2 regions of the Streptococcus sp. Marseille-Q5855 genome follow, and region 1 is predicted to be linked to the other one. Evidence: predicted binding sites of a transcription regulator. Region 1 holds the regulator's gene; the other holds the start of a gene.
What was found. Region 1 encodes HrcA, which represses chaperone genes, less so after heat shock. Its sites were predicted from a motif close to TTAGCACTCNNNNNNNNNGAGTGCTAA; they were not measured.
Positions count from the first base shown of each region.

Region 2: the regulator HrcA is predicted to act here: its motif matches at 1,425-1,451, upstream of groES (co-chaperone GroES).

Region 1 is NZ_CAMPPR010000006.1:125,080-129,879, forward strand. It holds gene dnaK (molecular chaperone DnaK) at 1-980, opposite strand, end outside; gene grpE (nucleotide exchange factor GrpE) at 1,252-1,776, opposite strand; gene hrcA (heat-inducible transcriptional repressor HrcA) at 1,803-2,837, opposite strand; gene OC529_RS07110 (DUF2812 domain-containing protein) at 2,998-3,510, opposite strand; gene OC529_RS11765 (DUF2812 domain-containing protein) at 3,545-4,120, opposite strand; gene OC529_RS07120 (PadR family transcriptional regulator) at 4,120-4,440, opposite strand; gene glnA (type I glutamate--ammonia ligase) at 4,554-4,800, opposite strand, start outside.
Region 2 is NZ_CAMPPR010000001.1:283,975-288,774, reverse strand. It holds gene OC529_RS01500 (PTS sugar transporter subunit IIC) at 1-347, shown strand, start outside; gene OC529_RS01495 (PTS system mannose/fructose/sorbose family transporter subunit IID) at 328-1,182, shown strand; gene groES (co-chaperone GroES) at 1,482-1,766, shown strand; gene groL (chaperonin GroEL) at 1,782-3,404, shown strand; gene OC529_RS01480 (epoxyqueuosine reductase QueH) at 3,542-4,309, shown strand; gene OC529_RS01475 (DUF402 domain-containing protein) at 4,380-4,800, opposite strand, start outside.

The DNA of each region.
Region 1 (4,800 bases):
GTTTCAGCCTTCACAGCTTCTACAACGGCTGGGATACGAGTTGAACCACCAACAAGGATAACTTCGTCGATTTCTGACAAGCTCAAACCTGCATCCGAAAGGGCTTGACGAACTGGAACTTTTGTACGTTCTACAAGGTCACGAGTCAAATCATCAAATTTCGCACGAGTCAAAGTCATTTCCAAGTGAAGAGGTCCAGCCTCACCTGCAGTGATAAATGGCAAGCTGATTTGTGTTGAAGTTACACCAGAAAGGTCTTTCTTCGCTTTTTCAGCCGCATCTTTCAAACGTTGCATTGCCATCTTGTCAGTAGACAAGTCAATACCATTTTCTTTCTTAAATTCTGCTACCAAGTGGTCGATGATTTTTTGGTCAAAGTCGTCACCACCAAGTTTGTTGTCCCCTGCAGTTGACAATACGTCGAAGACACCATCACCCAATTCAAGGATAGAGACGTCGAATGTACCACCACCAAGGTCAAATACCAAGATTTTTTCTTCTTTGTCAGTCTTGTCCAAACCGTAAGCAAGAGCGGCTGCAGTTGGTTCGTTGACAATACGTTCTACTTCAAGACCAGCGATTTTACCAGCGTCTTTTGTTGCTTGACGTTGAGCGTCGTTGAAGTAAGCAGGAACTGTGATAACTGCTTTGGTTACTTTTTCACCAAGATAGTCTTCAGCATAACCTTTCAAGTATTGAAGAATCATAGCTGAGATTTCTTGTGGAGTGTATTCTTTTCCGTTTGCAGAAACTTTTTCAGAAGTTCCCATATTAGATTTGATAGAGATAACTGTATCTGGATTTGTAACTGCTTGACGTTTCGCAGCGTCACCAACGATGATTTCGCCGTTTTTAAATGATACTACAGATGGAGTTGTGCGGTTTCCTTCTGGATTTGCGATGATTTTGCTTTCAGTTCCTTCAAGAACTGCTACTGCTGAGTTTGTTGTCCCTAAGTCAATACCGATAATTTTAGACATGTGTTTTTCTCCTTAAATTTTATATTCTATTTTTCTTTTTGATACTCTTCTTAAGTGGCGACGCCGTCAGAGCTTGACTTCGTCAATCTCTTTGACTAAACTTTGACCCTAAGGTCTCAAAGTTTGCGCAGATAGCGCCACGGCGAAGAGTATCGTCTTTGGTTCGCTTCGCTCACTATTGCAAAGCTGAACTACTTTTTTATCTTTCTTCATAGTTTATTGTCATTTCGGACAAGTTTTCTATTATATATGTTGCAACCGTCATAATTGCCTAGTTGTAGACAACTACCATTGCTGGGCGTAGGATGCGGTCATGGAGTTTGTAGCCTTTTTGGAAAACTTGGGCGATGGTATCTGCTGGGTGTTCATCGTCTGCTGGGAGAGTTTGGATGGCCATATGATAGTTATGGTCAAATTCACCGTCAGCTGCGATTTCTTCGATTCCTTCTTCTTTCAAAGCATGAATCAAGCTTTCTTGCACCATTTCCAATCCTTTTTTGACATCGTCTGTCAAACCTTCAACCGCGAGTGCACGCTCAAGGTTATCCAAAGAAGGGAGAATCGCTTTTGCCAAGTCCTGGCTACGATAACGTTGCAAGTTTTGACGCTCTTCATTGGCACGACGTTGGATATTTTGCATTTCTGCATGAGCGCGAAGATATTTGTTTTCGAACTCATCTGCACGTTCATTCGCCAAGTCCAACTCAGACTTCTCAGGAGTTGTTTCTTCTACCGTTTCCACAACTTCCTCTTCTTGGACTTCTTCTACTTCTTCATTTTTTATATCTTGGGCCATTTTCGCCTCCTTTAATGATTTCAATCTTAATGTACTTCGTAATGATTACTGCTGAGGTAGCGGTAAAAATCTGTCAACTTCATGGTCAAAACACGGTTGACCACATTGACTTGGTTGATTAGCTGTTGGTAATCCAGATTAACAGGACCGATAATGGCTAGAATTCCAACTCCCCGATAAGGAATGAGGAACTTGCTACTAATCACCGCTAGATCTGCTAAACAAGATTCTTGACTGTCCGCAACTCGGATATTTTGCATTTGATCCTCGTGCATCCCCTCACGAATCTCCAGAGCCACCTTTTGCGGTTGATCAAAGAACTGATAGGCTGCCAGATTGGCAAAATTCAAGAGATTGACCTTGCCCGCCACCACAATGTTTTCGTTGAACATTTCCTTAAAAATGTGTTCAAAGAGATCGATCACATTATCCGTTGTTGTGAAGTAACGCTGGATAATCTGCGGAATCTCCGTCCGAATCTTGTAGTGAATATCTAAAACGGTGTGACCGAGGAAACGTTCCTGAATGATGCTCTTCAGTTTCAGCAAATCCTCCTGCAAAAAGTTCCTTGGAATCAGAAACTGACTGGTAACCGTTCGCGACTCGTCTAGGGTGAATACTGCCAAGGCTGTATGTTGCCCCAAAACAACGATATCAAAGGCTGTCAACCTTTGCCTGCTCGGCTCAACATCCAGTGCCACTACCGTACAGCCACTCAGGTCTGTCAGTAGATTAGCAGCTTCTTGCAGAATATCCTCTAGCTTGAAGAATTCCTGATCAAAGGCTTTGACAATCTCATAAACCTCATTTTCAGCCAGTCGGTCAAAATCCAGTGAGTGTTTTACATAGTACTGAAAACCAGCAACACTTGGCATTCGACCACTTGAAGTATGAGCCTTCTCAAGCAAACCTTGCTTTTCTAGAGCCGCCATATCATTACGAATGGTTGCACTGCTAGAGTTAATAGACTCTTGCAAGGCTTTGGATCCGACAGGTTCGTGCGTTTTGGTAAAGATGTCAATAATCAGATTTAAAATATCCTGCTGACGCTCTGTAACCATCTCATCACTCCTCTCTGTCTGATCGATTAGCACTCGATACGCTCAAGTGCTAACTTATGATTCTATTATACACCCTTAGAAGAGAATGTCAAGATAAAAACTCAAAAAATTAGCACTCTTTTATCAAGAGTGCTAAAAATCAGTCTACAGACCGAGAAACTCACCTTCCATCTACTTGGTATTTACTTTTTAGTCTGAAATAACCATAGATTAGATAAGAAATCATAAAGGCATATAGAGCAAAAATGACAAAGAAAGATTGCGACAGTTCTTCCCTAAACGAACTCATACAAACAACAAGACCGCCTAAGAAAGTAGCTGTACAGGAACGAAGTCTATTTCGCACAACTTCCCATCTGAGCCCCTTACTCATATAGACTTGATCCTCTGGAAGTAAATCAGAAGCCGGTTTACGAAGAATCGAACAAGAACCTGCTCCTATCAATTCCCAACCTCTATCTCTAAAATCTTGCAGTTCATGCTTATATTTTTTAAGAAATCTAGAATCATAGATACAGTAGATGACATCGTTTGGTTGACATTGGTCAAAATAGAACAAACCAAAACGACTCGTTCTATACCTCCAACCTTTCAAATGCATCTCATGTAAATATTCTTCTTCCTTGTCCAAATCAACAATGGTGAAAAACCGAAATTGTACTTTGCTATTCATTACCTTACCTCCAAATCAGAAAACATACATGGTTTTATTTGTCAGATAATTCTTTCCATTTTTGAAACAAGCTCCAAAAAATATAAGAAATCTGAATCGCAAAAACTATCAATAAAACCCAATCTATTATGAAAATCAAAAACACTACCCAACTGAAAGAACTACCTCCACTGACAAACTTTGAGAAAACCGGTAGTAGAGCTAAAAAGAGAAGCAAAATAGGAAGCATCCGCCTCGTTAAAATCCGTTTGACCATAGCTAACTTCCCGGCCGCGTCATTATAAATTTCAAACTCGGCATCCGACTCAATTCCAGAATGAAGCTTTCTAAAGTAGGAAAACCCATTAAAGTCTGTAATATGATCCCAGCCACAGTCTTTAAATAATTGTAAATAGGAGGCTCTCTCTGATTTTTTCATGGGATAAAAGTCCAACTGATAAGACACCTGCTTCGGTTGGCACTGTTCAAAAGTATACTTAACCGCAACTACTAAGTTAGAGTAGGTTACTTCCTTGAGCTTCCAGCCCTCAGCATGCATTTTTCTAAGATATAAAGCCTCTCTATCATAATCCGCAATGGTAGCAATTCTATAAACAACCTTCTTTTCCATCATCTTCCCTCCAGACTGTTTCTATAGAGGCGTTCAATACGTTTCAATTCAATATCTAAGACTTTTCGTCCCAAGTCTGTAATCTGATAGATTTTACGCTTCTCCTCTTCTCGGACAAAGGAAATCAAACCATCCTTTTCCATCTTTGACAAGGTTCCATACATAGTCCCAGGACTAATCGAAACTTGAGAATCTGTCATCTCCTTGACCTTTTGCGTAATACTATAACCATGACCTTCCTTTTGCAGACAGAACAAGATATAAAAACCCGTTTCCGTCATGGGAAGATAAACTCGACGAATCTTATCTGTTAATTCCATTTGCATTCACCTCCTATTCAGCTCGATATATCGCACTTCGTTATATAAAATATATCACACCTCGATATAAAATACAAGAAAAAAGACCGCCCTCAGGCAATCTTTCTTCTATATTAGTAAAGATCTAAATAGTTATCAATTTCCCATTGTGAAACGAAGGTTGCATAGCTTGCCCATTCGATTCGTTTAGCTTCAAGGAAACTAGTATAGATATGTTCTCCGAGAGCCGCTCTGACAACTTCATCTTCTGTCAAAGCTTTCAAAGCGTTGTGAAGGGTTGATGGAAGGTCTGTAATACCAGCTTCCTTACGCTCTTCTGCTGTCATGATGTAGATATTTTCTTCGATAGGAGCTGGTGCT
Region 2 (4,800 bases), on a different contig from region 1:
TCTTACCAACAATGATTATTACAAAATTTGGACCAGATATGGTTGATCTTATGAAAGTATATCTTCCGATGGATGGTTTTGTAATGAAGTCTCTATTTACTGTAGGAGCACTCCTTCCATGTGTGGGTATTGCAATACTTTTGAAACAAATTGTTACAAAAACAACAGACTTTATTCCTTTCTTTGTCGGGTTCACGTTAGCAAAATCTTTAGGCTTGAACTTAGTAGCAAGTGGTGTTGTGTCATTAATTTTTGCAGTAATTTATTATGAATTAGAAGTTGTTAAATCTGCCCGTACGACAGCAGTTGTCAGTGATATGGGATTTGATGAAGAGGAGGATATTTAGAATGAGTCGAAAAAAAATATCAAGAAAAACATTGACAAAATCATTTCACCACTGGTTCTATGGACATCTGACATGTTTTTCTCAAGAACATATGCAAACTTTTGGATATTTAACTTCTATGCTTCCAATAGTGGAAGAAATGTATGATACTAAGGAAGAACAAAAAGAAGCTATGCAAACATACACAGCATTCTTTAATACTGAGCCGCAGCTGGGTTCTCTAGTAGTTGGGATAACAGCTGGTTTGGAAGAAGCGCGTGCAAATGGAGATGCCGTAGATAGTGAGACCATCAATGGAATGCGAGCCGGTCTAATGGGGCCTATTGCAGGTATTGGAGATTCACTTATTGTAGGAACATTAATTCCTGTTCTTTTGGGGATAGCTCTAGGTCTTTCTAAAGGAGGAAATATTTCTGGTGCAATATTCTATATTATTGCATGGAATCTATTAGTCTATCTTGGAATGCGTTTTGCTTATTTTAAAGGATATGAACTTGGAGATAAAGCAGTAGAATTTTTAGTAGGTCCTAAAGGTCAGGCGCTAAGAAAAGCAATTAGTGTTGTTGGTGGTATGGTCATAGGAGCTGTTGCAGCAACTTGGGTATCTGTCACTACGGCGCTAGAGCTGAAAAATGGAGATGGAGAAACGTTTTTAAACTTACAAGAAAAGATTGATGGTGTTTATCCAGGTCTTTTAACAGCAGGTTTTATTGTTCTATGTTGGTGGCTGATGGCTAAAAAGAAAGTTTCTCCAAATTGGGTGATGCTATTATTGGTAGTTATTGCACTTGTAGGAGTAGCCTTAGGATTTTTCAATCCAGGATTGAAATATTAATAGTATGTAAAAAAGCAACGGTTTATAATCGTTGTTTTTTATATATACGTAATATAAGGATTTAGAGTTTCGGTATTTTTTATAAAAGAATTAACGAAAATACTAATTTCATAAATCATGTTCGTTAAAATTCTACATTATTAAAGTGCAAAATTAGGATAAAGAAATTTATATATTCATCCTCAGAAAGTCAGACTTTTTTCTTGACTATTTCTGACCAAGTGATACAATAGAACTATGATTTAGCACTCAGGTCTAAAGAGTGCTAATACTATCTATCTCATTATGGAGGAAATCAGATGTTGAAACCATTAGGAGACCGTGTTGTCTTAAAAGTAGAAGAAAAAGAACAAACTGTTGGAGGCTTTGTCCTTGCAGGTTCAGCCCAAGAAAAAACAAAAACAGCCCAAGTTGTAGCTACTGGACAAGGTGTTCGTACCTTGAACGGTGACTTGGTGGCTCCAAGTGTTAAAGCTGGAGATCGTGTCTTAGTTGAAGCTCACGCAGGTCTTGATGTCAAAGATGGCGATGAAAAGTACATCATCGTAGGCGAAGCTAACATCTTGGCTATCATTGAAGAATAGAAGGAGAAAGTAAGTATGTCAAAAGAAATTAAATTTTCATCAGATGCCCGTTCAGCTATGGTTCGTGGTGTCGATATCCTTGCAGATACTGTTAAAGTAACCTTGGGACCAAAAGGTCGTAACGTTGTGTTGGAAAAATCATTTGGCTCACCCTTGATTACCAATGATGGTGTGACCATTGCCAAAGAAATTGAATTGGAAGATCATTTTGAAAATATGGGTGCCAAATTGGTATCAGAAGTAGCTTCAAAAACCAATGATATTGCGGGTGATGGGACTACAACTGCAACTGTTTTGACCCAAGCTATCGTCCGTGAAGGAATCAAAAACGTCACTGCAGGTGCCAATCCAATCGGCATTCGTCGCGGGATTGAAACAGCAGTTGCTGCAGCAGTAGAAGCCTTGAAAAATAATGCCATCCCTGTCGCTAATAAAGAAGCCATCGCTCAGGTTGCTGCTGTATCTTCTCGTTCTGAAAAAGTCGGTGAGTACATTTCTGAAGCTATGGAAAAAGTTGGCAAAGATGGAGTCATCACTATCGAAGAGTCACGTGGTATGGAAACAGAGCTTGAAGTCGTAGAAGGAATGCAGTTCGACCGTGGTTATCTTTCACAGTACATGGTGACAGATAGCGAAAAAATGGTGGCTGACCTTGAAAATCCATACATTTTGATTACAGACAAGAAGATTTCCAATATCCAAGAAATCTTGCCACTTTTGGAAAGCATTCTCCAAAGCAATCGTCCGCTCTTGATTATTGCGGATGATGTGGATGGCGAAGCTCTTCCAACTCTTGTTTTGAACAAGATTCGTGGAACCTTCAACGTGGTGGCAGTCAAGGCGCCTGGATTTGGTGACCGTCGTAAAGCTATGCTAGAAGACATTGCAATCTTGACAGGCGGAACAGTTATCACAGAAGACCTTGGTCTTGAGTTGAAAGATGCGACAATTGAAGCTCTTGGTCAAGCAGCGAGAGTAACTGTGGACAAAGATAGCACGGTTATCGTAGAAGGTGCTGGAAATCCTGAAGCGATTTCTCACCGTGTTGCGGTTATCAAATCTCAAATCGAAACTACAACTTCTGAGTTTGACCGTGAAAAATTGCAAGAACGCTTGGCAAAATTGTCAGGTGGTGTAGCGGTTATTAAGGTCGGAGCCGCAACTGAAACTGAGTTGAAAGAAATGAAACTCCGCATTGAAGATGCCCTCAACGCTACTCGTGCAGCTGTTGAAGAAGGAATCGTTGCAGGTGGTGGAACAGCCCTTGTAAATGTTATCCCAGCCGTGGCTGATTTGGAATTGACAGGAGACGAAGCAACAGGACGCAATATTGTTCTCCGTGCATTGGAAGAACCAGTTCGTCAAATTGCTCACAATGCAGGATTTGAAGGCTCAATCGTTATCGATCGCTTGAAGAATGCTGAAGTTGGTACAGGCTTCAACGCAGCAACTGGCGAATGGGTCAACATGATTGAAGAGGGAATCATCGACCCAGTTAAAGTGAGCCGTTCAGCCCTACAAAATGCAGCATCTGTAGCCAGCTTGATTTTGACTACGGAAGCAGTCGTAGCTAATAAACCAGAACCAGCAGCCCCAGCTCCAGCAATGGATCCAAGCATGATGGGCGGGATGATGTAAGCTTTCTATAGAAAATAACTTATAAAAAACACAAAAGGAGGGAATGCCTATTCCTCCTTTTTATGATGTTCATTTCTAAATTGATTTGAGCTCTCCTAACTTATATGATAAAATAAGACTAGAAAAAGGAGAAGAACATGATCGATGTAGAAGAGATTCTGAGCAAGATGAACCCCAATCAGAAGATTAATTATGACCGTATTATGCAGAAAATGGTACAAGTATGGGAGAAAAATGAGCAGCGGCCAACTATTCTCATGCATGTTTGCTGTGCCCCTTGCAGTACCTATACCCTCGAATATTTGACTAAGTATGCAGATGTGACTATCTATTTTGCCAATTCTAATATCCATCCCAAGGCAGAATACCATAAGCGGGCTTACGTCACCAAGAAATTTGTCAGTGATTTCAATGAGAGGACAGGAAATACGGTTCAGTACCTAGAAGCTCCCTACGAACCAAATGAATACCGTAAGTTAGTCAGAGGACTAGAGGAGGAGCCTGAAGGTGGCGACCGTTGCAAGGTTTGCTTTGACTACCGACTGGATAAGACAGCGCAAGTGGCTATGGACTTGGGTTTTGACTACTTTGGCTCAGCTTTGACCATCAGTCCTCATAAGAATTCTCAAACCATCAACAGCATCGGAATTGATGTGCAAAAAATTTACACAACACACTATCTTCCAAGTGATTTCAAGAAAAATCAAGGCTACAAACGTTCAGTAGAGATGTGTGAAGAGTATGACATTTACCGTCAATGTTATTGTGGATGTGTCTATGCGGCTCAAGCTCAGAATATTGACTTGGTTCAGGTTAAGAAGGACGCTACAGCTTTCTTACTGGATAAGGATGTTGAAAAAGACTATTCCCATATCAAATTTACAGTTACAAAATTAGATATATAAGGATAAGCCCAGCTGTAAAGCTGGGTTTTTCAAATAAAAAAACCAGGGCTTTCACCCTAGCTTGACAACTTTACCGATTCTTTAGTTCTACATAGCGCTTGTACCAAATGTTTACATAGGCTTCTGAGAAAGGACCACGTCCATTGTTAATCCAATCAACAAGAATTTTGACATGTTCTTTTAAAATGTAGTCCAAGTCATCAGAATAATTCATTTTGCGTTTGTGACGCTCATACTCCTCAACGTCCAAGAGACGTTTTTCCCCATCTGTAAAAATTTTAACATCCAAATCATAATCAATATACTTCAGTGCTTCTTCATCCAGATAGTAGGGGCTAGCCATATTGCAATAGTAGGAAATTCCATTATCACGAATCATGGCAATGATATTAAACCAATATTTCTTGTGAAAGTAAACAATAGCCGGTTCTCGAGTAACCCAACGACGACCATCACTTTCGGTAACAAGTGTATGATCGTTGACACCAATA